DNA from 3 places in the Gardnerella sp. c17Ua_118 genome. Region 2 is predicted to be linked to each of the others. Evidence: riboswitches for the same ligand, from Rfam matches in the RefSeq annotation. Region 2 holds a riboswitch; each other region holds the start of a gene.
The links. A riboswitch is a leader RNA that binds a small molecule or an ion and turns the genes downstream of it on or off. The one in region 2 is predicted to bind thiamine pyrophosphate.
Positions count from the first base shown of each region.

Region 1: another riboswitch for thiamine pyrophosphate. It lies ahead of thiM (hydroxyethylthiazole kinase); the one in region 2 lies ahead of NYP69_RS01120 (ABC transporter permease).
Region 3: another riboswitch for thiamine pyrophosphate. It lies ahead of NYP69_RS03100 (ECF transporter S component); the one in region 2 lies ahead of NYP69_RS01120 (ABC transporter permease).

Region 1 covers NZ_JANUYT010000001.1:1,088,954-1,096,512, reverse strand. The annotation lists gene NYP69_RS04305 (SIR2 family NAD-dependent protein deacylase) at 1-586, opposite strand, end outside; gene NYP69_RS04300 (hypothetical protein) at 807-953, shown strand; rRNA gene NYP69_RS04295 (16S ribosomal RNA) at 1,144-2,670, shown strand; rRNA gene NYP69_RS04290 (23S ribosomal RNA) at 3,042-6,100, shown strand; rRNA gene rrf (5S ribosomal RNA) at 6,268-6,384, shown strand; TPP riboswitch at 6,481-6,572, shown strand; gene thiM (hydroxyethylthiazole kinase) at 6,561-7,559, shown strand, end outside.
Region 2 covers NZ_JANUYT010000001.1:253,529-261,087, forward strand. The annotation lists gene mfd (transcription-repair coupling factor) at 1-2,723, shown strand, start outside; gene NYP69_RS01110 (ABC transporter ATP-binding protein) at 2,803-3,618, opposite strand; gene NYP69_RS01115 (ABC transporter substrate-binding protein) at 3,662-4,693, opposite strand; gene NYP69_RS01120 (ABC transporter permease) at 4,724-5,512, opposite strand; TPP riboswitch at 5,523-5,629, opposite strand; gene eno (phosphopyruvate hydratase) at 5,777-7,072, shown strand; gene NYP69_RS01130 (L-lactate dehydrogenase) at 7,283-7,559, shown strand, end outside.
Region 3 covers NZ_JANUYT010000001.1:742,969-750,527, forward strand. The annotation lists gene NYP69_RS03070 (glycine--tRNA ligase) at 1-522, opposite strand, end outside; gene NYP69_RS03075 (MTH1187 family thiamine-binding protein) at 707-1,102, shown strand; gene NYP69_RS03080 (M20 family metallopeptidase) at 1,180-2,409, shown strand; gene NYP69_RS03085 (isoprenyl transferase) at 2,436-3,230, opposite strand; gene NYP69_RS03090 (phosphotransferase enzyme family protein) at 3,328-4,569, opposite strand; gene NYP69_RS03095 (ABC transporter substrate-binding protein) at 4,673-5,596, opposite strand; gene NYP69_RS03100 (ECF transporter S component) at 5,766-6,386, opposite strand; TPP riboswitch at 6,423-6,524, opposite strand; gene recO (DNA repair protein RecO) at 6,611-7,363, opposite strand; gene NYP69_RS03110 (DivIVA domain-containing protein) at 7,418-7,559, opposite strand, start outside.

The sequences.
Region 1 (7,559 bases), 840 kb from region 2:
TTGCGTGCATAATCGCCTGCGCGCTGCGTTCCATTGCGCCTTCTGGCAGAGCTTCTCCAAAATATATAACGTCTGTTTTTATAAGACCGTTGCAAGGCATGTTTCCGCGGTACGGCAGCGCGCGCCTGCAATGTGGGTCTGGGTGTGCGTCTAAGTCGCGCATAATATCGGCTGTATTGTAGCTCGCGTGGCAGCTCATGCAGTGTGATGTTCCAATGCTTCCGTGCAAGTTCACTATAATGTCTGGGCTGTTTCCAGCTTTTTCGTGAAGCGCATCAAAGTTTTGAGTGGCGATTAAATCCAGCATCCCAGCTTTCTCAAGTTTTACTAGCGACTTATGCGCTGTTCCTGGCTGAGCGTTCCAAACTGGCGACTCTTTTTGCCATCTCCAAGAGTAAATGCGTTCTTCTTCGCTGCTTAAAAATGCGTCTATATCGTAGACGCTCATTTGCTCTGGGTGTTTAGTCCAAACTCCATCTGGACCTCGAAAGTCTGGAATACCCGCGCTTGTAGATATTCCTGCGCCTGTTAACACAACAATATGATGGTGTGCGCTGCTCTTGCTGTTTTTCTCGCTATTTCTCATATACCTATATATAGCACGCGCACATGTTGTGTGCATATATGCTGTTTGTTTTGATTATTTTGCGTATTTGGCTTGTGTGATTTTGCGCGACACTCCCGTGTTTTGGTTTTTGGGGGTGTTTTTCTTGTTTTTTTGGATTATTTTTGTTGTGTTTTTGTTGGTGTGTGGTTACTTGCGACTTTTTATCGTGTTTTGATCGTGTTTTCAACACGCCGATGTTTTGGCTTTGTTTCAATGGTTTTTGCTTGTTGGCTTGTGTGTGATTTGCTTTTGGGCTTGCTTTGGTGTAAGTTTATCTCTTGCTGCTCAGCGCGGCTGGTTCTCCTCGGTTGAGGTTGATGAGCTGGCTGGTGTGGTGGTGGTTTGAGAACTCAAGAGCGTGTCTGTACTACTTATTAGTTAATTATTGCCAGTTCATTGTCAGCCTCACAGATTGTGGGGTGCCTGAGAGATGGTTAAATGATGGTGAGGTTTTTTGTTGGGATGTTCTTTCCTTAAAGAATGTCTCGTCTTTTTCTTTTATATTGGAGCCTTTTGTTGGCTCTTCATTGAAGTTTTTCGTGGAGGGTTCGATTCTGGCTCAGGATGAACGCTGGCGGCGTGCTTAACACATGCAAGTCGAACGGGATCTGACCAGCTTGCTGGTTGGTGAGAGTGGCGAACGGGTGAGTAATGCGTGACCAACCTGCCCCATGCTCCAGAATAGCTCTTGGAAACGGGTGGTAATGCTGGATGCTCCAACTTGACGCATGTCTTGTTGGGAAAGTGTTTAGTGGCATGGGATGGGGTCGCGTCCTATCAGCTTGTAGGCGGGGTAATGGCCCACCTAGGCTTCGACGGGTAGCCGGCCTGAGAGGGCGGACGGCCACATTGGGACTGAGATACGGCCCAGACTCCTACGGGAGGCAGCAGTGGGGAATATTGCGCAATGGGGGAAACCCTGACGCAGCGACGCCGCGTGCGGGATGAAGGCCTTCGGGTTGTAAACCGCTTTTGATTGGGAGCAAGCTTTCGGGTGAGTGTACCTTTCGAATAAGCGCCGGCTAACTACGTGCCAGCAGCCGCGGTAATACGTAGGGCGCAAGCGTTATCCGGAATTATTGGGCGTAAAGAGCTTGTAGGCGGTTCGTCGCGTCTGGTGTGAAAGCCCATCGCTTAACGGTGGGTTTGCGCCGGGTACGGGCGGGCTAGAGTGCAGTAGGGGAGACTGGAATTCCCGGTGTAACGGTGGAATGTGTAGATATCGGGAAGAACACCAATGGCGAAGGCAGGTCTCTGGGCTGTTACTGACGCTGAGAAGCGAAAGCGTGGGGAGCGAACAGGATTAGATACCCTGGTAGTCCACGCCGTAAACGGTGGACGCTGGATGTGGGGCCCATTCCACGGGTTCTGTGTCGGAGCTAACGCGTTAAGCGTCCCGCCTGGGGAGTACGGCCGCAAGGCTAAAACTCAAAGAAATTGACGGGGGCCCGCACAAGCGGCGGAGCATGCGGATTAATTCGATGCAACGCGAAGAACCTTACCTGGGCTTGACATGTGCCTGTCGACTGCAGAGATGTGGTTTCCCTTCGGGGCAGGTTCACAGGTGGTGCATGGTCGTCGTCAGCTCGTGTCGTGAGATGTTGGGTTAAGTCCCGCAACGAGCGCAACCCTCGCCCTGTGTTGCCAGCGGGTTATGCCGGGAACTCACGGGGGACCGCCGGGGTTAACTCGGAGGAAGGTGGGGATGACGTCAGATCATCATGCCCCTTACGTCCAGGGCTTCACGCATGCTACAATGGCCGGTACAACGGGATGCGACATGGTGACATGGAGCGGATCCCTTAAAACCGGTCTCAGTTCGGATCGTAGTCTGCAACTCGACTACGTGAAGGCGGAGTCGCTAGTAATCGCGAATCAGCAACGTCGCGGTGAATGCGTTCCCGGGCCTTGTACACACCGCCCGTCAAGTCATGAAAGTGGGCAGCACCCGAAGCCGGTGGCCTAACCCTTTTGGGATGGAGCCGTCTAAGGTGAGGCTCGTGATTGGGACTAAGTCGTAACAAGGTAGCCGTACCGGAAGGTGCGGCTGGATCACCTCCTTTCTACGGAGTTTTTGTGCACGCTCAGTTGAGTGTGGTTACTGGTGTGGAAAACAATAGTTAACGTTTTGTGAGTGTGTTGGGCATGCTTTTGGGTTCCCGGATTGCCACCCCCCTTTTGTTTGGGGTTGCGGTCCTAGCCCTTGGATTACAGGTTGAGGCTTTTTGGTTTTTGGCTTGTGTTCTTGGTGTTTGGTGGTTTGAGAACTGGATAGTGGACGCGAGTAAGAATAGTGAGACTATTTTTGGTTTTGCTTGTTTTTACTTTTATCAATTTCAACCGGCTCCATTTTGGTGGAGTCGCTTGATCGTTTTGTGATCGTTTAGTGTGATGATTTATTGTCTAGAGAGTTAAGCGATAGGCTTTTTACTGGTGTATCACTGGTAAGGGCGTATGGTGGATGCCTTGGTAGACAGGACCGATGAAGGACGTGACGGGCTGCGATATGCCTCGGGGAGCTGCCGAGTGGGCTTTGATCCGAGGATTTCCGAATGGGGAGACCCGGCCACTGTTATGGGTGGTCACCACAGTTTTTGTGGGGGGTACGCAGGGAAGTGAAACATCTCAGTACCTGCAGGAAAGGATACTCCGTGAGTAGTGGCGAGCGAAAGCGGATCAGGCTAAACCGAGTACGTGTGATAACCGTCAGGTGTTGCGTATTCGGGGTCGTGGGATTGACTGTTCAGCCTCTGACGGGGTTGAGGAGAGTGATAAAACATCGTGTTATGTGAATGGGATTGAATTCCCAGCCGTAGAGGGTGATGGCCCCGTAGCAGGTCGTGCGATGTCTCTTTATGTTTATTCCCAAGTAGCGCGGGCCTCGTGGAATCCCGCGTGAATCTGCCCAGACCGTTGGGTAAGCCTAAGTATTCCTGTCTGACCGATAGTGTACTAGTACCGTGAGGGAAAGGTGAAAAGCACCCCGGGAGGGGAGTGAAATAGTTCCTGAAACCGTGCGCTTACAATCCGTCGGAGCCTTCTTGTGGGGTGACGGCGTGCCTATCGAAAAATGAGTCTGCGAGTCAGTGGTATGTGGCGAGGCTAACCCGGGTGGGGGAGCCGTAGCGAAAGCGAGTTTTAAAAGGCGTTTTAGTCGCATGTCCTGGACCCGAAGCGGGATGATCTAGCCCTGAGCAGGTTGAAGCGCGGGTAAGACCGTGTGGAGGACCGAACCCACCTAGGTTGAAAACTGGGGGGATGACTTGGGGTTAGGGGTGAAAGGCCAATCAAATTCCGTGATAGCTGGTTCTCTCCGAAATGCATTTAGGTGCAGCGTCATGTTATTGCTTACAGGGGGTAGAGCTACTGGATGCTTGCGGGCCCATACCGGGTACTAATAGCAGCCAAACTCCGAATACCTGTTAGGTTTATCATGGCAGTGAGTCGGCGGGGGATAAGCTCCGTCGTCAAAAGGGAAACAGCCCTGATCGTCGTCTAAGGTCCCGAAGCGCGTGCTAAGTGGGAAAGGATGTGGAGTCGCATAGACAGCCAGGAGGTTGGCTCAGAAGCAGCCATCCTTGAAAGAGTGCGTAACAGCTCACTGGTCTAGTGGTTCCGCGCCGACAATGTAGCGGGGCTTAAGCACGCCACCGAAGACGCGGCTGCGTGATTTTTTCACGCGGGGTAGGAGAGCGTCCTGTATGGGGTGAAGCGGCAGTGTGAACTTGTCGTGGACTATACGGGAGTGAGAATGCAGACATGAGTAGCGAGAGACAGGTGTGAATCCTGTCCGCTGAATGACTAAGGGTTCCGGGGCCACGTTCGTCGTCCCCGGGTGAGTCGAGTCCTAAGGCGAGGCCGACAGGCGTAGTCGAATGGATGAACGGGTTGATATTCCCGTACCGGTGTTACACCGTTCGAACTGAATCTGAGAGTACTAACCTTCGTTATTCTGGTTGATTGCCTTTCGGGGTTTTCTTCTGGTTTAGTGTTGGGAGCGTATCGGTAGTAGGTTAGCGTGGGAGTGACGCAGGTAGGTAGCCGGCTGCGGAGGTGGTTTTCCGTGGCTAAGCGTGTGGGCTGTCCTCTAGGTAAATCCGGGGGATGTTTAAGCTGAGGCGTGATGGGTAGGCCGTATGGCTGATTCCGGTGATCCTGCTTGCCGAGAAAAGCTTCAACGTGAGGTGTGATTCCGCTCGTACCCTAAACCGACACTGGTGGTCTGGTAGAGTATACCGAAGCGATCGGGCGAATCCTGGCCAAGGAACTCGGCAAATTACTCCCGTGCCTTCGGCATAAGGGAGACCCTTGATGGTGATGTTTTTTACAAGCGGAGCTGTTGGGGGTGGCACAAGCTAGGGGGTAGCGACTGTTTACCAAAAACACAGGAGCGTGCGAAGGCGTAAGCCGCTGTATACGCTCTGACGCCTGCCCGGTGCCGGAAGGTTAAGAGGATCCGTTAGCTTTGGCGAAGCGGTGAATTTAAGCCCCGGTAAACGGCGGTGGTAACTATAACCATCCTAAGGTAGCGAAATTCCTTGTCGGGTAAGTTCCGACCTGCACGAATGGCGTAACGACTTCCCCACTGTCTCGGCCAGGAGCCCGGCGAAATTGCAGTACGAGTAAAGATGCTCGTTAAGCGCAGAAGGACGAAAAGACCCCGGGACCTTTACTATACCTTGGTATTGTCGTTAGGTGTGGATCGTGTAGCATAGGCGGGAGGCTGTGAAGCGTGGGCGCTAGCTTGCGTGGAGTCAATAAGTGAAATACCGCTCTTTCCATATCTGGCGTCTAACCTCGACACGTTATCCGTGTTAGGGACAGTGCCTGGCGGGTAGTTTAACTGGGGCGGTTGCCTCCTAAAGAGTAACGGAGGCGCTCAATGGTCCGCTCAGCCCGGTTGGCAATCGGGTGTTGAGTGTAATCGCACAAGCGGGCTTGACTGTGAGACTGACGGGTCGAGCAGGGACGAAAGTCGGAGATAGTGATCCGGTGCCGGCGTACGGACGTGGCATCGCTCAACGGATAAAAGGTACCCCGGGGATAACAGGCTGATCATTCCCAAGAGTCCATATCGACGGGATGGTTTGGCACCTCGATGTCGGCTCGTCGCATCCTGGGGCTGGAGCAGGTCCCAAGGGTTCGGCTGTTCGCCGATTAAAGCGGCACGCGAGCTGGGTTCAGAACGTCGTGAGACAGTTTGGTCTCTATCCTCTGCGCTCGTTGGAATGTTGAGGAGACCTGCCCATAGTACGAGAGGACCTGGGTGGACGAACCTCTGGTATGCCGGTCGTCACGCCAGTGGCGCTGCCGGTTAGCTACGTTTGGAAGGGATAACCGCTGAAAGCATCTAAGCGGGAAGCCTGCTCCAAGATTAGCATTCCTTGCACTTTGTGTGTGAGCCCCCATGTAGAACACGTGGTTGATAGGCTGGATGTGGAAGCCCTGTAAGGGGTGGAGCTGACCAGTACTAATGGGCGATTGTGATACTACTTGTATTGCTTATCGTTTAATTCTCTTAACATTAGGGAGTGTTAAGCGATCATGATTATGGTTAAGTTGTTGATTTTGATGATTGTTTCTTCTGTTTGCTCGCGTTCATGTCCGGTTCCCAAACCGCCAGCTTGCCACTCGCTTAATGCGAGTGTATAATCTAGTTTTGCGGTGGTCATGGCTCAGGTGAGACGCCCGGTCCCATTCCGAACCCGGAAGCTAAGGCCTGACACGGTGAGGGTACTGCACTCGATAGGGTGTGGGAGACTAACACGCTGCCGCATTATTCTTTCTAGCGGGGAGTTTCGACTCCCCGCTTTTTTATTACTTAAAACCAAGTCGTCGCGCGTAAATAACGTCATAACGAACATATATAGTCAAATATGGGTTCGGGGTGCGCATAAGCGCTGAGATTATACCCGTTGAACCTGATCTAGTTAGTACTAGCGAAGGGAAAATCATGACTACTGTGTCGTGCTCTAAAAATAGTGAATTCTCAACTAATGCTCGTTGCAAGCAATTCATGCAAGATGTACGTGAATGCATCGAAGCTTTACGCGCAAAAAATCCGCTAACACATTGCGTAACGAATAATGTTGTTCAAGAAATAACTGCAAACGTTCTGCTAGCTGCTGGAGCATCGCCAGCAATGGTCGTAGACGCAGAAGAAGCTGAAGTATTTGCTCAAATCGCATCTGGTGTATTAGTAAACATTGGAACCTACAGGCCAGTAGACAAAGAATCTATGGATGCTGCAATTCGCGGAGCTGTAAAAGCACACACTCCATGGGTTCTTGACCCAGTTGCAGTTGGCGGTTTAGCTCCACGCACGCAATACGCGCGCGAAATCGTTAAAAGTCATCCTACTGTAATTCGTGCAAACGCTTCCGAAATCTTAGGTTTAGCTGGAGAAGAAAGCGGCGGTAAGGGAGTAGATGCTGGAGATTCGGTTGATTCGGCAGTTGCAGCAGCTAAGAAGCTAGTTAAACTTTATGGCTCGGTAGTGGCTATTTCTGGCGAAAAAGACGCTATTTATGGTCACGGATGCTCGGCACGAGTCTCGGGCGGTCACGAGATAATGACGAAAGTAGTCGGAACGGGCTGCTCTCTTGGCGCATTGGTGGCAGCATACGTTGGAGCAAATCGAAATCGACCTTTTGCAGCAACAGTTGCCGCTCACGTGCACGCTGCTGCAGCAGGAACTTGGGCAGCACAACGCTCAACATCGCCAGGTACATTTAGAACATTATGGATGGATGCGCTTATGGATTTGAGCGCAGACGAGATGCTGAAACTAGCGAATATTGAATTTGAACTCGACCCTGTTGATTGGTCTTTATACTTTATAACAGACCCAAAGATGAGCAATCGAGCAGAAGAAGATATTGCAGTTGATTGCGTTAAAGGCGGAGCAAGCGTAGTTCAATTGCGCGATAAGTACGCAAATAGCGAAACTTTT
Region 2 (7,559 bases):
AGGGTATGGAGTCTTTGATTCCAGCATTAGTTGACAACATGGAACCAGTGGAAAATTTGCTTGATAAAAACGCAATAATTTTGGTTTCCGACTTAGAAAAATGCAAGCGCGCAGCTAACGATTTAGTTAAAACAGCAAACGAGTTTTTGGCTGCAAGTTGGCATGTTGCTGCGTCTGGTAAGGGTGCTGGCGCTCCAATAACATTCGATAAAGCGAGTTTTCTTGATTTTGGCAGCGTTTTAGAAAATCTTGAAAACAACAATCATCAAGTAATTAACTTAAACAGTTTTGCAATGGATTCAACGAGTAAATCGCAAGCAACCGTTGATTCTAAAGAAGAAAACGAAAATAAAGTCGTAAAAAATAACTATTTAGACTTGTGCATTAAATCTCCTCAAGAATTTAGAGGAGATAGTGAGAAGATTTCTAACGGAATATCTGGTCTTATTTCTAACGGATACAAGGTTTATATTAGCGCTGCTTCAAGTGGAATTTTATCAAGACTTGCGCGAGCTGTACGCGCAAGTGGCGTATTTGATTTTTCGGCAGTTCAATCGAAAATAGTTGACGGTTTTATAGATACGCAAAGTAAAATTGCAATTCTTAGCGAAAGAGATTTAACAGGAAAGTCTTCTTCTGCAAGTGGTTTTAAGTCGCCAAAGCGTAGAAAAAAAGAAATCGACCTTCTAGACCTTAAGCCAGGAGATTTTGTTGTTCACGAACAGCACGGAATTGGCAAATTTATAGGCATGAGGCAGAGGAATGTAAAAACTTCAAACGGAGAAGCTACGCGCGAATATTTGGAAATTGAGTATGCTCCAAGTAAACGCAATGCTCCTGCAGATAAGCTTTTTATTCCAACAGATCAGCTTGATTTGGTTAGCAAATATATTGGTGCAGAGATTCCAAAGCTAAATAAGCTTGGAGGTGCAGACTGGGCTGCTACAAAAGAAAAAGCGAGAAAAGCTGTTCAAGAAGTTGCGCAAGACTTGATTAAACTTTATTCTGCACGAGCATCTAGCAGCGGATTTGCTTTTAGCGCAGACACTCCTTGGCAAAAAGAACTTGAGGATGATTTTCCATACCAAGAAACTCCAGATCAGCTTACGACTATTGACGAAGTTAAGCAAGATATGCAAAAGCCAATTCCAATGGATAGGCTGATTTGTGGAGACGTTGGTTTTGGTAAAACCGAGATTGCTGTGCGCGCTGCTTTTAAGGCAGTTCAAGACGGAAAGCAAGTGGTTGTTCTAGCGCCAACAACTCTTTTAGTTCAACAACATTACGAGACTTTTACTAATCGTTTTTCTGGATTCCCCGTAACTGTTGCTGCAATGAGTAGATTCCAAAGCGAAAAAGAGGTTAACAATACTATTCAAGGCCTTGAATCAGGCGAAGTTGATGTTGTTATTGGCACGCATAAGCTTTTGAATCCAAACATAAAATTCAAGGATTTAGGTTTGGTGATTATAGACGAAGAGCAGCGTTTTGGCGTTGAGCACAAGGAGACTTTGAAAGCTTTGCGCACAAACGTAGACGTTCTTAGTCTTTCTGCAACGCCAATTCCTCGAACACTTGAAATGGCTGTTACGGGTATTCGCGAAATGTCTACTCTTGCTACGCCTCCAGAAGACCGTTTGCCAGTCTTGACTTATGTTGGAGCTTACGAAGACGCGCAAGTGGCAGCTTGCGTTAAGCGAGAGTTGCTTAGAGGTGGCCAAGTATTTTATGTGCACAATCGAGTAGAAGATATTAGTAAGGTCGCGACTAATATTCAAAAACTTGTTCCAGATGCTAGAGTTGCGATTGCGCACGGAAAAATGGGTGAGAAGCAGCTTGACACTATTATTCGTGATTTTTGGCATAGAGATATTGACGTTCTTGTTTGCACTACGATTATTGAAACGGGATTAGATATTTCTAACGCTAATACGCTTATTGTGGATCATGCAGACAGATTCGGCTTAAGCCAGCTTCACCAATTGCGCGGGCGCGTTGGCAGAGGTCGTGAGAGAGCGTACGCATACTTTTTGTACGATCCTACTAAGCCTATGACTCAACAAGCGCATGATCGCCTTGCAACAATTGCTCAATATACTGCTCTTGGATCTGGATTCGATGTTGCTATGAAGGATTTGGAGCTTAGAGGCACTGGAAACTTGCTTGGCAATGCGCAAAGTGGCCACATTGAAGGCGTTGGATTTGATTTATACGTGCGAATGGTTTGTGAAGCTGTTGAAAAATACAAAGAGCCAGAGCATAAAGAAACTGTTTCCACGTCTATTGATTTGCCTGTTGAAGCTTCGATTCCAGTTGATTATATTGATTCCGACAAGCTTCGTTTGGAAGCGTACCGTAAGCTTGCTTCTGCTAACAATAATAAGGATTTGCAAGAGTTGCGAGATGAGTTGCTTGATCGTTTTGGTGAGCCGCCTGAAGCGTTTAGCATATTGTGCGATGTTGCTCGCTTGCGTTTTAAGGCTCGTGATCTTGGTATTACGCAAATTAGCTCTCAAGGTAAATCGGTTCGTGTTATTGGTTTAGATCCAAAAGAATCGTTGTGGATGCGTTTGCAAAGGATTTACCGCGGAGTTAAGTATCGTCCGCTTACTCATACGCTTATTATTCAATCGCCTTTTGAATCTTCACTTGGAACTAGCGCAATGAGTGAGCGCGAAATACTTGATTGGGTGCGTCAACTTCTTGAAGATTTAGCTTGGTAAAGTAAATTATTGCGTTGTTTATAAATAAAGGCGGCCGCTATTTTTGCAGTCGCCTTTATTCACATTATTTTCGAGTTACTTATTGCAAAGCTTCTCTAAGCTCATCTTCTATTTCACTATGATTTACAGGGCGATTTTGAGCGTCAAGATGCTCGCGATCAATGTTCCATTGCTTATAAATCTTGCCATCTTTTATCATAAGAATGCGGTTAGAAAGTCTTACAGCTTCCGCAATATCATGCGTAACCATAAGTGTAGTCCAGCCATATTTAGCTTGAAGATTATTAAGCAAATCTTGCATATCGAAACGCGTAAGAGCATCCAAAGCTCCAAAAGGCTCGTCAAGCAACAATAATTCAGGACTTCTAACTAAAGCTCTTGCTAAAGATACGCGTTGCTGTTGGCCTCCAGAAAGCTCAGAAGGCCACTTATTATCGTAACCAACAAGGCGCATTTGGCAAAGCGCTAATTGCGCAATATTCTTAAGATCTTGCTTGCTTCCTTCCATGCCAAAAACAACATTTTTGTTTACAGAAAGCCACGGTATTAGGCGTGCATCTTGAAAACCAATAGCCTGACGGCTTGTTGCGTGAATGCTGCCTTCGCTAGGAGTAAGAAGTCCTGAAATTATTTTCAAAAGCGTAGTTTTTCCGCATCCCGATCTACCAATAAGTGAAACAAATTCGCCCTTTTTAATTCTCATCGTAATGTTTTTCAATACAAAAGAAGAATTATTTGCAAAATTGTTTTCTGTATTTTTATCTTTTGCACTTGCGAAAGAAATGCCCAGATTCTCTATACTAACGCAGTAATCGCTATCGTTAATATTTGATTTGCAAGTAGATTCTTTGGAAACTTCTACATTGCTACGCTTATGAAAAATGCTATTAAACATAGTCGTATTCTAAAGTCGTACTCTAATTACAATTAGTAATCGTTTACTTGCTGCAGTCGATTACAGCTTTAGAGAAATCAGGAACTTCTTTAATGAATCCGTATTTAACATATTCCTTAGCTTGTTGTTTAAGCATTTTCATAGTTTCTGCATTCATTGGTCGAATTTGCGGAATGTCAAACTTAGCTAATTCTTTCATTGTTTCATCGGATGCACCAAACTTCTTATACATATCAAGAATAATCGAATGCTTCTTCTTAACTCTTTTACCTTCTTCTACTAAAGCACGATACATTTTCTTTAATAGCTGTGGGTGCTTTTTAGCAAATTCAGCAGATGCAACTTGGATTCCGAAGTTAATATTTCCATAATCTTTTGCAGTGACTAGAAGTTTTGATCCTGGAGTTGCAAGAGCTGCAGCAAAGTTCTGATCGAAGGTTGCTAATGCATCAACTTGACCAGTTGTGAATGCTGCATGGAAGTTCTTTGGACTCATCTCTACTTCTTGAACTTTAGATGGGTCAAGTCCTGCTTTTTCAAAAGCTTTGTGAATTATATAATCTCCACTTCCACCTTTAGCAATAATTCCAATCTTCTTTCCGTATAAGTCTTTAAGCGATTTGATTCCGCTATTTGGTGCTGCTACGATTCCTTGAGCGTTTCCATTGTAATAGTTAATAGCATAAGCAACCCATGGCTGGCCTTTGGAGATAAAATGAATAAAATGGCCAGATCCTGTGGTTGTTACGTCTGCGTTTCCAGAAGTTACTGCAGTGTTTGCTTCTGGAGGAACATATGGCCCGCTAAATGTAACCTTTGCCTTACCAAAGATCTTATCTGCCATCTTTGTGTTATTTGAAAGAGTTGTTAAATAATTTGCAGAAGTCAAATATGCTACTCTTAAAGTTCCAGTATCTTCTTTTACTTGCTTAGTAGTATTTGTGGAAGATTTTGCGGATGATGCTTGTGTTTTGCTGTTCGAGCTTCCGCATGATGCTAGGGTGATTGCTGTGCAAAGCGCGCAGAAAGCTGCTAATGCTCGCTTGCTTGTTGTAGATAATGCGAATTTAGCCATTTTATTCTCCTAATTATTTTGCTAATATTCTTAGTTTTGTTTGAGTTTAACGATGGATGAACGTCGCTCAGGCATGCAAATTTTTTCTAAAAGTGTTGCAATTCCTTCAGAAAGTAGACCTGCAATCGCGTATAAAACTATGCATAGCAGCATTTGATCTGGTCTGTAAAATTCTTGTGATCTTGCAAGAACATATCCAATTCCTTTTGAAGCGTTGACTGTTTCACACGTTACCAATGCCACCCAAGACACTGATATTGCAAAGCGCAAAGCAGTCATAAAGTTAGGTAGCGCTCCTCGAAGAAGAATTGTGAAAAATACTGTTTTGCTATTTACTTTGTATGCGCGAGCTAATTCCAAGAGTTTGGGATCAATATTACGAACTCCATCCCTCATATTTACGTAGAACGTTCCAAATACGCCTATAGCAATAAGAGCTATTTTCATAGTCTCACCAATGCCTAATAAAATAATAAGCAAAGGTGCTAGTGCAGTAAAAGGAACAGACCGTAGCATGTGGCCAGGCTTGTTAATAATAATGTCGCCCAGCTTTGTGCTACCCGAAATAACTCCTGCTGGAACTGCAATTATCATTCCTAAACATAATCCTGCAATAACTCTTGCAAAACTAATTCCCAACGAAGGCCAAATTAAACCTTCTGAGTTTAATTCTTGAAAAGCGTTAATTACTTCTGCAGGTGATGGAATGTGCCTAGTCTCTTTAGGCCCAAGTGTAGCTAAAAACCATCCAATAAGTATGACAAGTGTAGAAAGCCATGGCACACATAAACGTAGTGAAGAAGATGCATTTTTTAGCATGCTCTTACAATGGCTAACCATTCGACATTCCCTTCGATAGTACTAGCTATATCAGGTTCGACGGGTATAATCTCAGCAATTACAATCAAGCAAATAATTGCACCCCGTGCCAGTTTGTTATTATTGTACAAAGGTGTGGACAAATTAACAAAAGCTTAGATTATATAGGCTTGTATGCTTAACGACTTACGTTATTAAATAACGTCCATAAAACGCATTAATCTTAAATATGTTACACAACCAACAGATAAATAAGGAGTAGTTGTGGCAGCTATTGAAAGCGTATATGCACGCGAAATTTTGGATTCTCGTGGAAATCCTACTGTTCAGGTTTATTTGGAGACCGAAGATGGCGCTCAAGGAATTGGTTTAGTTCCTTCTGGTGCTTCAACTGGTGAGGCAGAAGCTTGGGAGCGTCGCGATGGCGATAAGTCTCGCTACCAAGGCAAGGGTACTTTGGAAGCAGTTAAGGCTGTTAACGAAGTAATCGCTCCAAAGGTTATTGGCATGGATGCCTCTGATCAGCGCGCTCTTGATGAAACAATGATCGAGCTTGATGGCACTCCAAACAAGGGCAAGCTTGGAGCAAACGCTATTCTTGGCGTTTCTCTTGCTGCTCTTTATGCTGCTGCTGAGTCTGCTGAGCTTCCTTTGTATCGCTACATTGGCGGTACAAATGGCCACATTCTTCCAGTTCCAAACATGAACATTATGAACGGTGGTGCTCACGCTGATTTTGCAACCGATATTCAGGAATACATGATTTCTCCATACGGTTTTGCTACTTATAGCGACGCTTTGCGCGCTGGCGTTGAGGTTTATCACACCTTAAAGAACGTTTTGAAGAAGGAAGGCTTGGCAACTGGTCTTGGCGACGAAGGTGGCTTCGCTCCAAAGATGAAGTCCAACGAAGATTCTTTGAAGTACATTATGGATGCAATCGAAGCTGCTGGTTACGAGCCAGGCAAGCAGATTGGTATTTCCCTCGACGTTGCTTCTTCTGAGTTCTACAACAAGGAAACTGGCAAGTATCGTTTCGACGGCGAAGAGCGTGAATCTGCTTACATGCTTGATTACTACGAGAAGCTCATTAACGAGTATCCAATCGTTTCTATCGAAGATCCATTCCAGGAAGAAGGCTGGGATGATTGGGCAGCAATCACCAAGCGTCTTGGCGATCGTTTGCAGTTCGTTGGTGACGACTTGCTCGTTACTAATCCAAAGCGTTTGGCTAAGGGCATTGAGCTTGGAGCAGCTAACTCCTTGCTCGTAAAGTTGAATCAGATTGGTTCCGTTACTGAGACTCTCGACGCTATTGAGCTTGCAACCAAGAATGGCTTCACTTCTATGGTTTCCCACCGTTCTGGCGAAACCCCAGATACCACCATTTCTGATCTTGCTGTTGCTAAGAACACTGGCCAAATCAAGACTGGTGCTCCTGCTCGTGGCGAGCGTATTGCTAAGTACAACCGCTTGCTTGAGATTGAGGAAGAGCTTGGTTCTACCGCTCAGTATGCTGGTTACAGCGCATTCAAGGCTTGCAAGAAGTATATGAAGTAATATGCTAGAGCTTTTATAAGTTCTACGTAAGTCTTGTTTAAGATCTAGACTGTAGCATAATTCGGCCAGTCGCATTCATGCGATTGGCCGTTTTTCGTATATTTTAGCGATTTTTTGAAAAAATATATAAATTTTTCTAAAATTACTTTCATTCTCATCAAAATAGTGCTATTTTTTATGGAAAACTAAAAACGGAAGGAGATGTTTCATATGAGAAAAGTCGCAGTTATAGGCATGGGAAACGTTGGTGCAGCAGTAGCGCATCAACTTGTTGTTGGCGGTCACGCTGATGATTTGTACCTTTATGATACAAACGAGGCAAAGGTGAATGCCGACGCATTGGATTTTGAAGATTCAATGGATAATGTGCCTTTTAACGTTAATATTACTGTTAATGATTATGAAGCATTAAAAGACGTAGAAGTAATCGTAAGCGCCTTGGGTCACATAAAGCTTTTGGACGTTCCTCATCCAGATCGTTTTGCAG
Region 3 (7,559 bases), 490 kb from region 2:
GTTCTTAAAATCAACAAAAATACCTTGCGCTGTTTCTGGTCGCAAATAATGCAAGCTGTTTTCGTCTTCTACTGGCCCCAAATGAGTGCGAAGCATCATGTTAAAATCGCGAGGCTCCGTCCAATTTCCGCGAGTTCCGCAATCTGGGCAAGCAATGTCTTTTAAGCCATTTTCTGGCATTTTATCGCCATGCTTTTCGGCATAAGATTCTTCGAGCTTATCCGCACGATGGCGCTTATGGCAATTCAAGCACTCAATAAGAGGATCGTTGAACACAGAAACGTGACCAGACGCAACCCAAACTTGAGAAGGCAAAATAACAGACGTATCTACGCCAACAACATCGCCACGAGTAGTGACCATATAACGCCACCATTCGCGCTTAATGTTATCTTTTAACGCAACGCCCAAAGGGCCATAATCCCACGCGGAGCGAGTTCCGCCGTAAATCTCTCCAGCTGGAAACACAAATCCACGACGCTTAGCCAGCGACACAACTTCATCAAGTTTTGAAACAGCCACAATACACCTTTTTCGTAAATCTAGAAAATTCGGGTGAAACGGTGTTTATTATAGAAAAACCCTGTGACGCTAACGCAACATATAAAGCTACATAAACATATAAAGCTACATATATAAGCTAAACGAATACAATAATGTATAAGCATAATTTTTCATACGCATTTGTATTTTGAAAGGACTTAAAATGAGCGAAAACAATGTTGAAAAGACTAATGATAACAAGACTCGCGATACTTGCGATACTTACAATAACAAAAATTCCCACAAAACTAATACAGTTGCAGCATTATGCATTGCTCCTAGCGGAGTTGGCGAAGAACTTAGCGAATACGTAGCAGATTGCGTTAAAGTGATTCGTGATTCTGGATTAAAAAACGAAACAAACGCAATGTTTACAAACATCGAAGGCGAATTCGACGACGTTATGCGCGTTGTAAAAGACGCAACTATGGTTCTTGTAGAAAAAGGCTACCGCACAGGCGTTATATTAAAACTAGACATTCGCCCTGGTTTTAGCGGCCAAATAGACGCAAAAGCTGCTCTTGTAGACAAGATTCTTGAAGAACGCGAAAACAAGTAATTTGTTAATAAATAATTTATAAATAAAACATAAAATAGAGCTAAATTGTAATAAGCACAATAAGAAAGCAGAAATTAATGCTGCAAATTAAATCAGTTAAGCAAATATTGTCCAACATAAAAGAAACTCAAGCAGATAGAGAAAAGAAGTATAAATACCTGCATCAGCATCCTGAATTATCTATGCAAGAAACGCATACAGCACAAGAAATCATAGATATTCTTACTAAAGATGGAATTGAAACAAAGCGAGTTGGCAAAACAGGCGTTGTGGCAGAGATTAAAAACGGCAAAGGTCCCATTGTTGCTATGCGAGCAGATATCGATGCTCTTCCTGTTACAGAAAATTCAGGAAAAGACTACGCTTCAACAGTTACAACACAAGATGAAAATGGTAAAACAGTTGGAGTTTCACACGCTTGCGGTCACGATTTTCATATTGCAAGTTTACTTGGAGCTTTACAAGCTTTTAACAATCATAAAGAAGCATGGCATGGAACCTACATTGGAGTGTTTCAACCAGGAGAAGAAACAGCTCAAGGCGCAAAAAGCTTGGTAGAAAATGGCATTACACGCATTATCCCAAAGCCAGATGTTTATCTTGGTCAGCATGTACTTGCAGCAATTCCTGCAGGAACAGTTGGTATTAAATCAGGAGCATTTTTAACTACCGCATCTTCAATTCGCGTACACATTTTTGGTAAAGGATCTCATGGATCTATGCCAGAATTAAGCGTTGACCCTGTGGTTTTAGCTTCGTCTATTGTGTTGAAATTGCAAACGATTGTATCTCGTGAAGTAGCTGCTAAAGATTACGCAATAGTTACAGTCGGCGCAATAAACGCTGGAAGTAAGTCAAACATTATTCCAGACGATGCGGAACTTTTGATTAATACTAGAACATACAGCGAAGATACTCAAAAATTTGTTCACTCTGCCATTGAGCGAATTGTGCGCGGAGAGTGCAATCTAGCACGATGCCCAAAGGAACCAGAATTTACATACTATGACCGCTATCCATTAACCAATAATGACGAAGCATCAGTTTATCGCGTGCGCGAAGCTTTCGACGAATATTTTGGTGAAAATTCTGTACAAATCAGCAAACAGTCTGCTTCTGAAGATTTTTCTATTGTTGCAAATGCTTTCAATACACCTTACGCATACTGGGGATTAGGTGGATTTGAAGACATGAAAAATGCTCCAGGAAACCACAATCCAGCTTTTGCTCCAGATTTGCAACCAACTCTAAATCGTGGACTTGAATCAGCCGTTGTTGCAGCTTGCGCATGGCTAGCTTGCGACTAATAAATTAATTCTACTAACAAATAAGTTTAAGCGGTTTTTACGCCACCAAACCTGCGGTCGCGATGCGCATAACGGTCAATTGACCTCCACAGCGCTTCGCGACCATAATCTGGGAAGAGTTCTGGCACAAAATCAAGCTCCGCATAAGACGCTTGCCAAGGCAAAAAGTTGCTTGTGCGCTGCTCTCCCGAAGTGCGAATCACAAGATCGCAATCTGGAATATCTGGATTATACAAGTGCTCCGCAATCATCTTCTCGCTAATGCGATCGCCCTTAATTTTGCCGCTTTTAACTTCCCTAGCAATTGCCGCGCAAGCGTCTGCGATTTCCGCGCGACCACCATAGTTTAAGCAAAAAACAACGTCAATTGTAGTATTATTTTTTGTGATTTCTTGAGCTTTTTCCAACTCGTCAATAACAGACTTCCACAATTTAGGCCGTCTTCCAGCCCAGCGCACGCGCACTCCCCACTCGTTCATTTGCGCAACTCTGCGGTGAATAATATCTCTAGAAAATCCCATCAAAAAATGCACTTCTTGAGGAGATCTCTTCCAATTTTCCGTAGAAAACGTGTACAAGCTCAAGTAGCGAACACCTGCTTCTATAGCACCTGCAATAGTGTCAAAAACCACTGGTTCCGCCGCTTTATGCCCTTCGGTGCGAATCATTCCGCGCTCTTTAGCCCAACGCCCATTGCCGTCCATAATCACGCCTACATGTCGAGGAACTTTGCCTTTAGGAAAATCTGGCACACGGCTAGGATCACTAAATGGAGCCGCTGGAATATTTAACGAAGTGTAATCAACGTTTTCAAAACTCATAGTTAAAATCTAACAACCCCATTGAACGAATAGCTAAAGCGTTTTGCAAAGCTAAATAAAAGCATGCAAAATCAAGTAAAAAATCCACTAAAATCCTCTATATTTCTCGCAAAATCTCTATTAAAGCGTTTAAGTATTGCTCTCCAAAGCAAGATTTGTACCATCTAGCATGATCTAAGAATCCAGTATCATAGCCCCAAATCTTAAAATCGTAAGATCCATTAGACTTTAAGTAATAGTCTACAAATTCTACGCATTGCTCGATTTGACTTACAGATAAAACAAGCGGAAGCAGCTCTTTTTCAACATCTGTTAATGGCCGAACGCTAGCATATCCTTGCAAAATTGCTTCTGCTAAGTCTGTTCTAAATGAATCTTTTTTGCCATTCGCAATATCTACCCATTGAATTGTGTTGCGTTCTAAAGTCATTGCCAAATCGTAGATTGCTGTGTTTTTATACGCCATTCCAAAGTCAAATACTGCGCTTGGAGAGCTATCTTTCCACATAAAATTAGATATATGCGGATCTCCATGAGTCCACTGCTTTTTTAGATTCACATACCCCAAATCGTAAATTTTTTTGCATGTTGGAGCAAATTCACTTAAATCTTTTACAAAATCACGATTCTGCTCTTTTAAGAATTTTGCTAAATCAGGTCTATTTTTTAACCAAACTTCTGCAGCTTTTTGCACATCTTCGCTTGCACAAAGACTAAATCTTGATTGAAAAGCGTTGATTTCCTTAGGATTTGGCTCGTCAAAACTTTGCGAAGCTAAGGCGATTTTTGCCATCATTACTCCAAGATTTTTGGCTTCTTCACACGTTTTAGGCGGATCCCAAGTGTACGCGTCTTTGTATCTATCTTCTCCGCTAGCTTTTAAAGTCACTTCGTAAGCGCAATCACCTATTACAAGAAGAGTGCCGTCTACGTAAATATTGCCAGAAGTATCGCCACAAATATCGCCAGCAGTATTCTTTTCTAAACCTAAAAACTCGCTATTTTTGTTAAAATACAAGTACTTTGGCGTGCTTATTTTATTTTTTAAAAGATGCTCAGCAAAACGATGATACGGCCTAATTGTGCTTGCTTGCCTAACTTTTGTGCTGCATCTTTTAATATAAACGTCTAAACTTTGCGATTTTTTTGGCGAATCATCTTTGTAATGCGCGCGAATCAATGAACCTGCAGCCATCGGGCGCAAACTATGGCTTAAAACGCAATCAGCTTCTAGCGGATTCTCTAAAAGAGAACACACAATATTTGCCTCATCTAAATCAACATTTGCCCATCTTTGAGCAACAATATCTAGCTGAGGGTCGTTGCTTTCGTTTTCCATATTCGCTCCAAATTATTTACTACAGGCTCATTGTTTTTCGCAGATTATTTGACACCAACTAGCTTATGCACGGTTGCTTGCGATTCAAGCACATGCTGGCCGACTATTCTGGCAAATACTCGTTTGTTACGCATCCGCTTTCTAGGCTCTTTAGCGCGCAATCAAGAGGCACGCTTAAGTGGCCATTTTCACCCATCCAACGAGTGTAGTTTTCCACCAAAGCCATGTCTGCTGTACCCCAACGACCATTCTTGTCGTACCAAGACGGAATCACTTCGTCTAGCGAGGCGCGCAAAGCCTCTGGGCTAATATGGCAAAGCGCATTTTGCAAAGCATCAACGCCAGCCTGCAGGTCTTTTCCTGCAAGTTCATAGCCCTTAACTGTTGCGCTTGCAAAGTTGCGTATTAATTGCGGATTTCGCTCAATCATCTCTTGGCGAGCGCAAACATAGTAAGAATGATGCGGAGCTACGCCAATAGAATCGAATGGAAGAACAACAACTTGGTCAAATGGAAGCGAACCCTGGTATGGCTCCCACCAAGCAACGTTAATAAACGCATCACACATTCCGCGTTCTACAGCTCGAATGTCTGGCTCCCATGGGCCTGGGTCAATTGTAATCAGCTTGCTAAAGTCACCTCCGTCGGCAGCAACAGCCTGCTGAAGCTCTGTGTATAAGCGCTTAACGCCCATAGGGATTACTACGCGCTTTCCTTCTAGATCTTTAAATCGCGTAATACCCGTGTTTTTATTTGTTATGATTCCGCCAATTTGCGATTGATTCATTACAGCAAATGACGTTAGCTTGTTTGCACCATTTTGATGAGCCAAAAGCTGATTTAAGCGAATAAGAGCTATATCTACTTCTCCACGCTCCAAGCATGCTGGAACATCTCCGCGCTCCGTATCTGTGCTTGTAAACTCTACATCTAATCCGTATTGTGCGTACAATCCGCGCTTTCTTGCAAGATACATACCTGCGTGATTCGTCCATGGATGCACATATTCAAGACGTACTCTTAGCATATTAACTCCTTTGTTTTATAGTGATTTGTGATTTTATTTTGACTTTTATTTGCGACTTTTGCGCGCTGCTAACTTGCGACTTTATTTGCCACTTTTATTTGCGACTTTACAAAAGTGGGCGAGGTAATTCCCCGCCCACAAATCAAATCTTACTAGCAAAAGTTAAGACTTAAGCGCGTACTTCTTTGCCAGAAGCAAAACGGCTCAATGCGCCAGTAGCAGCAATACCCTTGTACAAGTACCACATAACTACACCACCAATTACAGCACCAGAAATCATGCTGCAAAGTGTGTGAATCATCATGAATGCGCCGAAGATTGGAACACCTGCGTAGTAGAACGGATAGGTTGAAACGATTCCACCCAAACCAGCTAACGCGCCAGAAAGTGCAGTCAAACCAACGTTCCACTTGCGATACATAACAAACAAGAATGCAAACTCAGCGAACAAGCCCTGAACAAAACCAGGAAGAACGGTACCAATACCGCCCCAGTGGCTACCAACAGTCAACTCAACCATTGCAGCAATAAACTCGCCGAATAGTGCAGCGCCTGGCTTGCGAACCATAATAGCAGCTAAAGGACCAGCGAAGTAGAACAAACCATAGTACAATGCGCTAACGCCTGGAACTGGAATAAGCTTAAGAGCAGCAGAAATAGGCTCACTAATCAAGCCGATGCCCCAGAAGATAATACCAGAAGCTACAGCAATAACAACCGTGAGCGTAACATCAGCCACGTTCCAGCGCAAGGATGGACGCACGGTCTCTTCTTCAACAGATGTACCCATTAGGGTCTCCTTTCATCTTTAACCAATCAAACAAAGGCGACCCTGCAGAAAACTCCGTACGTCGGCATTACCCGATTCACGTTAAACGGTTAGACAGTAATCTTCTCAGCTCTTAAAAGAGCACCCGTGCCTGATATCATTCATATTGCATCAGACAGCTAGGACATATTTTATAAAATTCAAACATAAAATTAACAAAATCGCTCATTAAGATAATAGAAACTCTAATCAAAATACAGCGAATTAGAATTTTTTTCGCTTAAACGCATAGATCTAATAGGCTTTTCTAGCCAATATTCACACCATTGTTCAACGCATTTAGATGTTAAATCGTCTATACTTGTTCCGTCTAAATTTTGCCAATCGCCATTAATTAATGAAATCATTTGAAAACGCGCTAAATCATTGCACTTAATAGACTCTAAAGCATGATCTTTAGAGCACATAACTCCACCACTAGCTGCCGAGAAATAGGCTAAATCATTGCGTGTTGAACAAATAACGCACTCATTTAACCTAGGAGACCATCCAGCTAATTGCAATGCTCTTAAAACGTACGAAAGCGCGATTGATTCAGCACTATGCAAACTTTTAGAAAGAGCAGATAAAGCAGCTATAAGAAGATTGTATTGTGAGCAAGAATCCGAATATTGCGCGTGAGACGAGACTAAATCGTCCGCAATCTCTGCAATCATGCTAGCACAACTATACAGATTGTAATCCGCACAAATGCTACCAGCATAAGGCGAAACTAAAACCGCTTGAGAAATAACATCAAAAGTTTTGCCAGTTGCAAAAAGTGCATTAACACGCATAAATGGCTCTAAGCGCCCACCAAATCTAGATTTTAACCGCCTTACACCTTTTGCAACAGCTCGAACCTTGCCATGCTTTTTAGTGAGCATAACAATAACTCGATCAGCTTCCCCAAGAGGAAAAGTCTTAAGAACAACAGCTTCATCGTTATATAACGGCATTAATCAATAACTCTTAGCTTATATAATCCCTAAATCTAAGTGAAAAATAGATTATTAATTATGATTTGGGTTTACAAATCCGCCAAAATTAGATTCGCCAGTATCGTCAAAATCATCTGAATCATTATTTGCTTCGCGAGAAGAATCTTCAACCGAAGTGTCAAAATGGTTCATAACAGGGAACGAAAGATCTGGA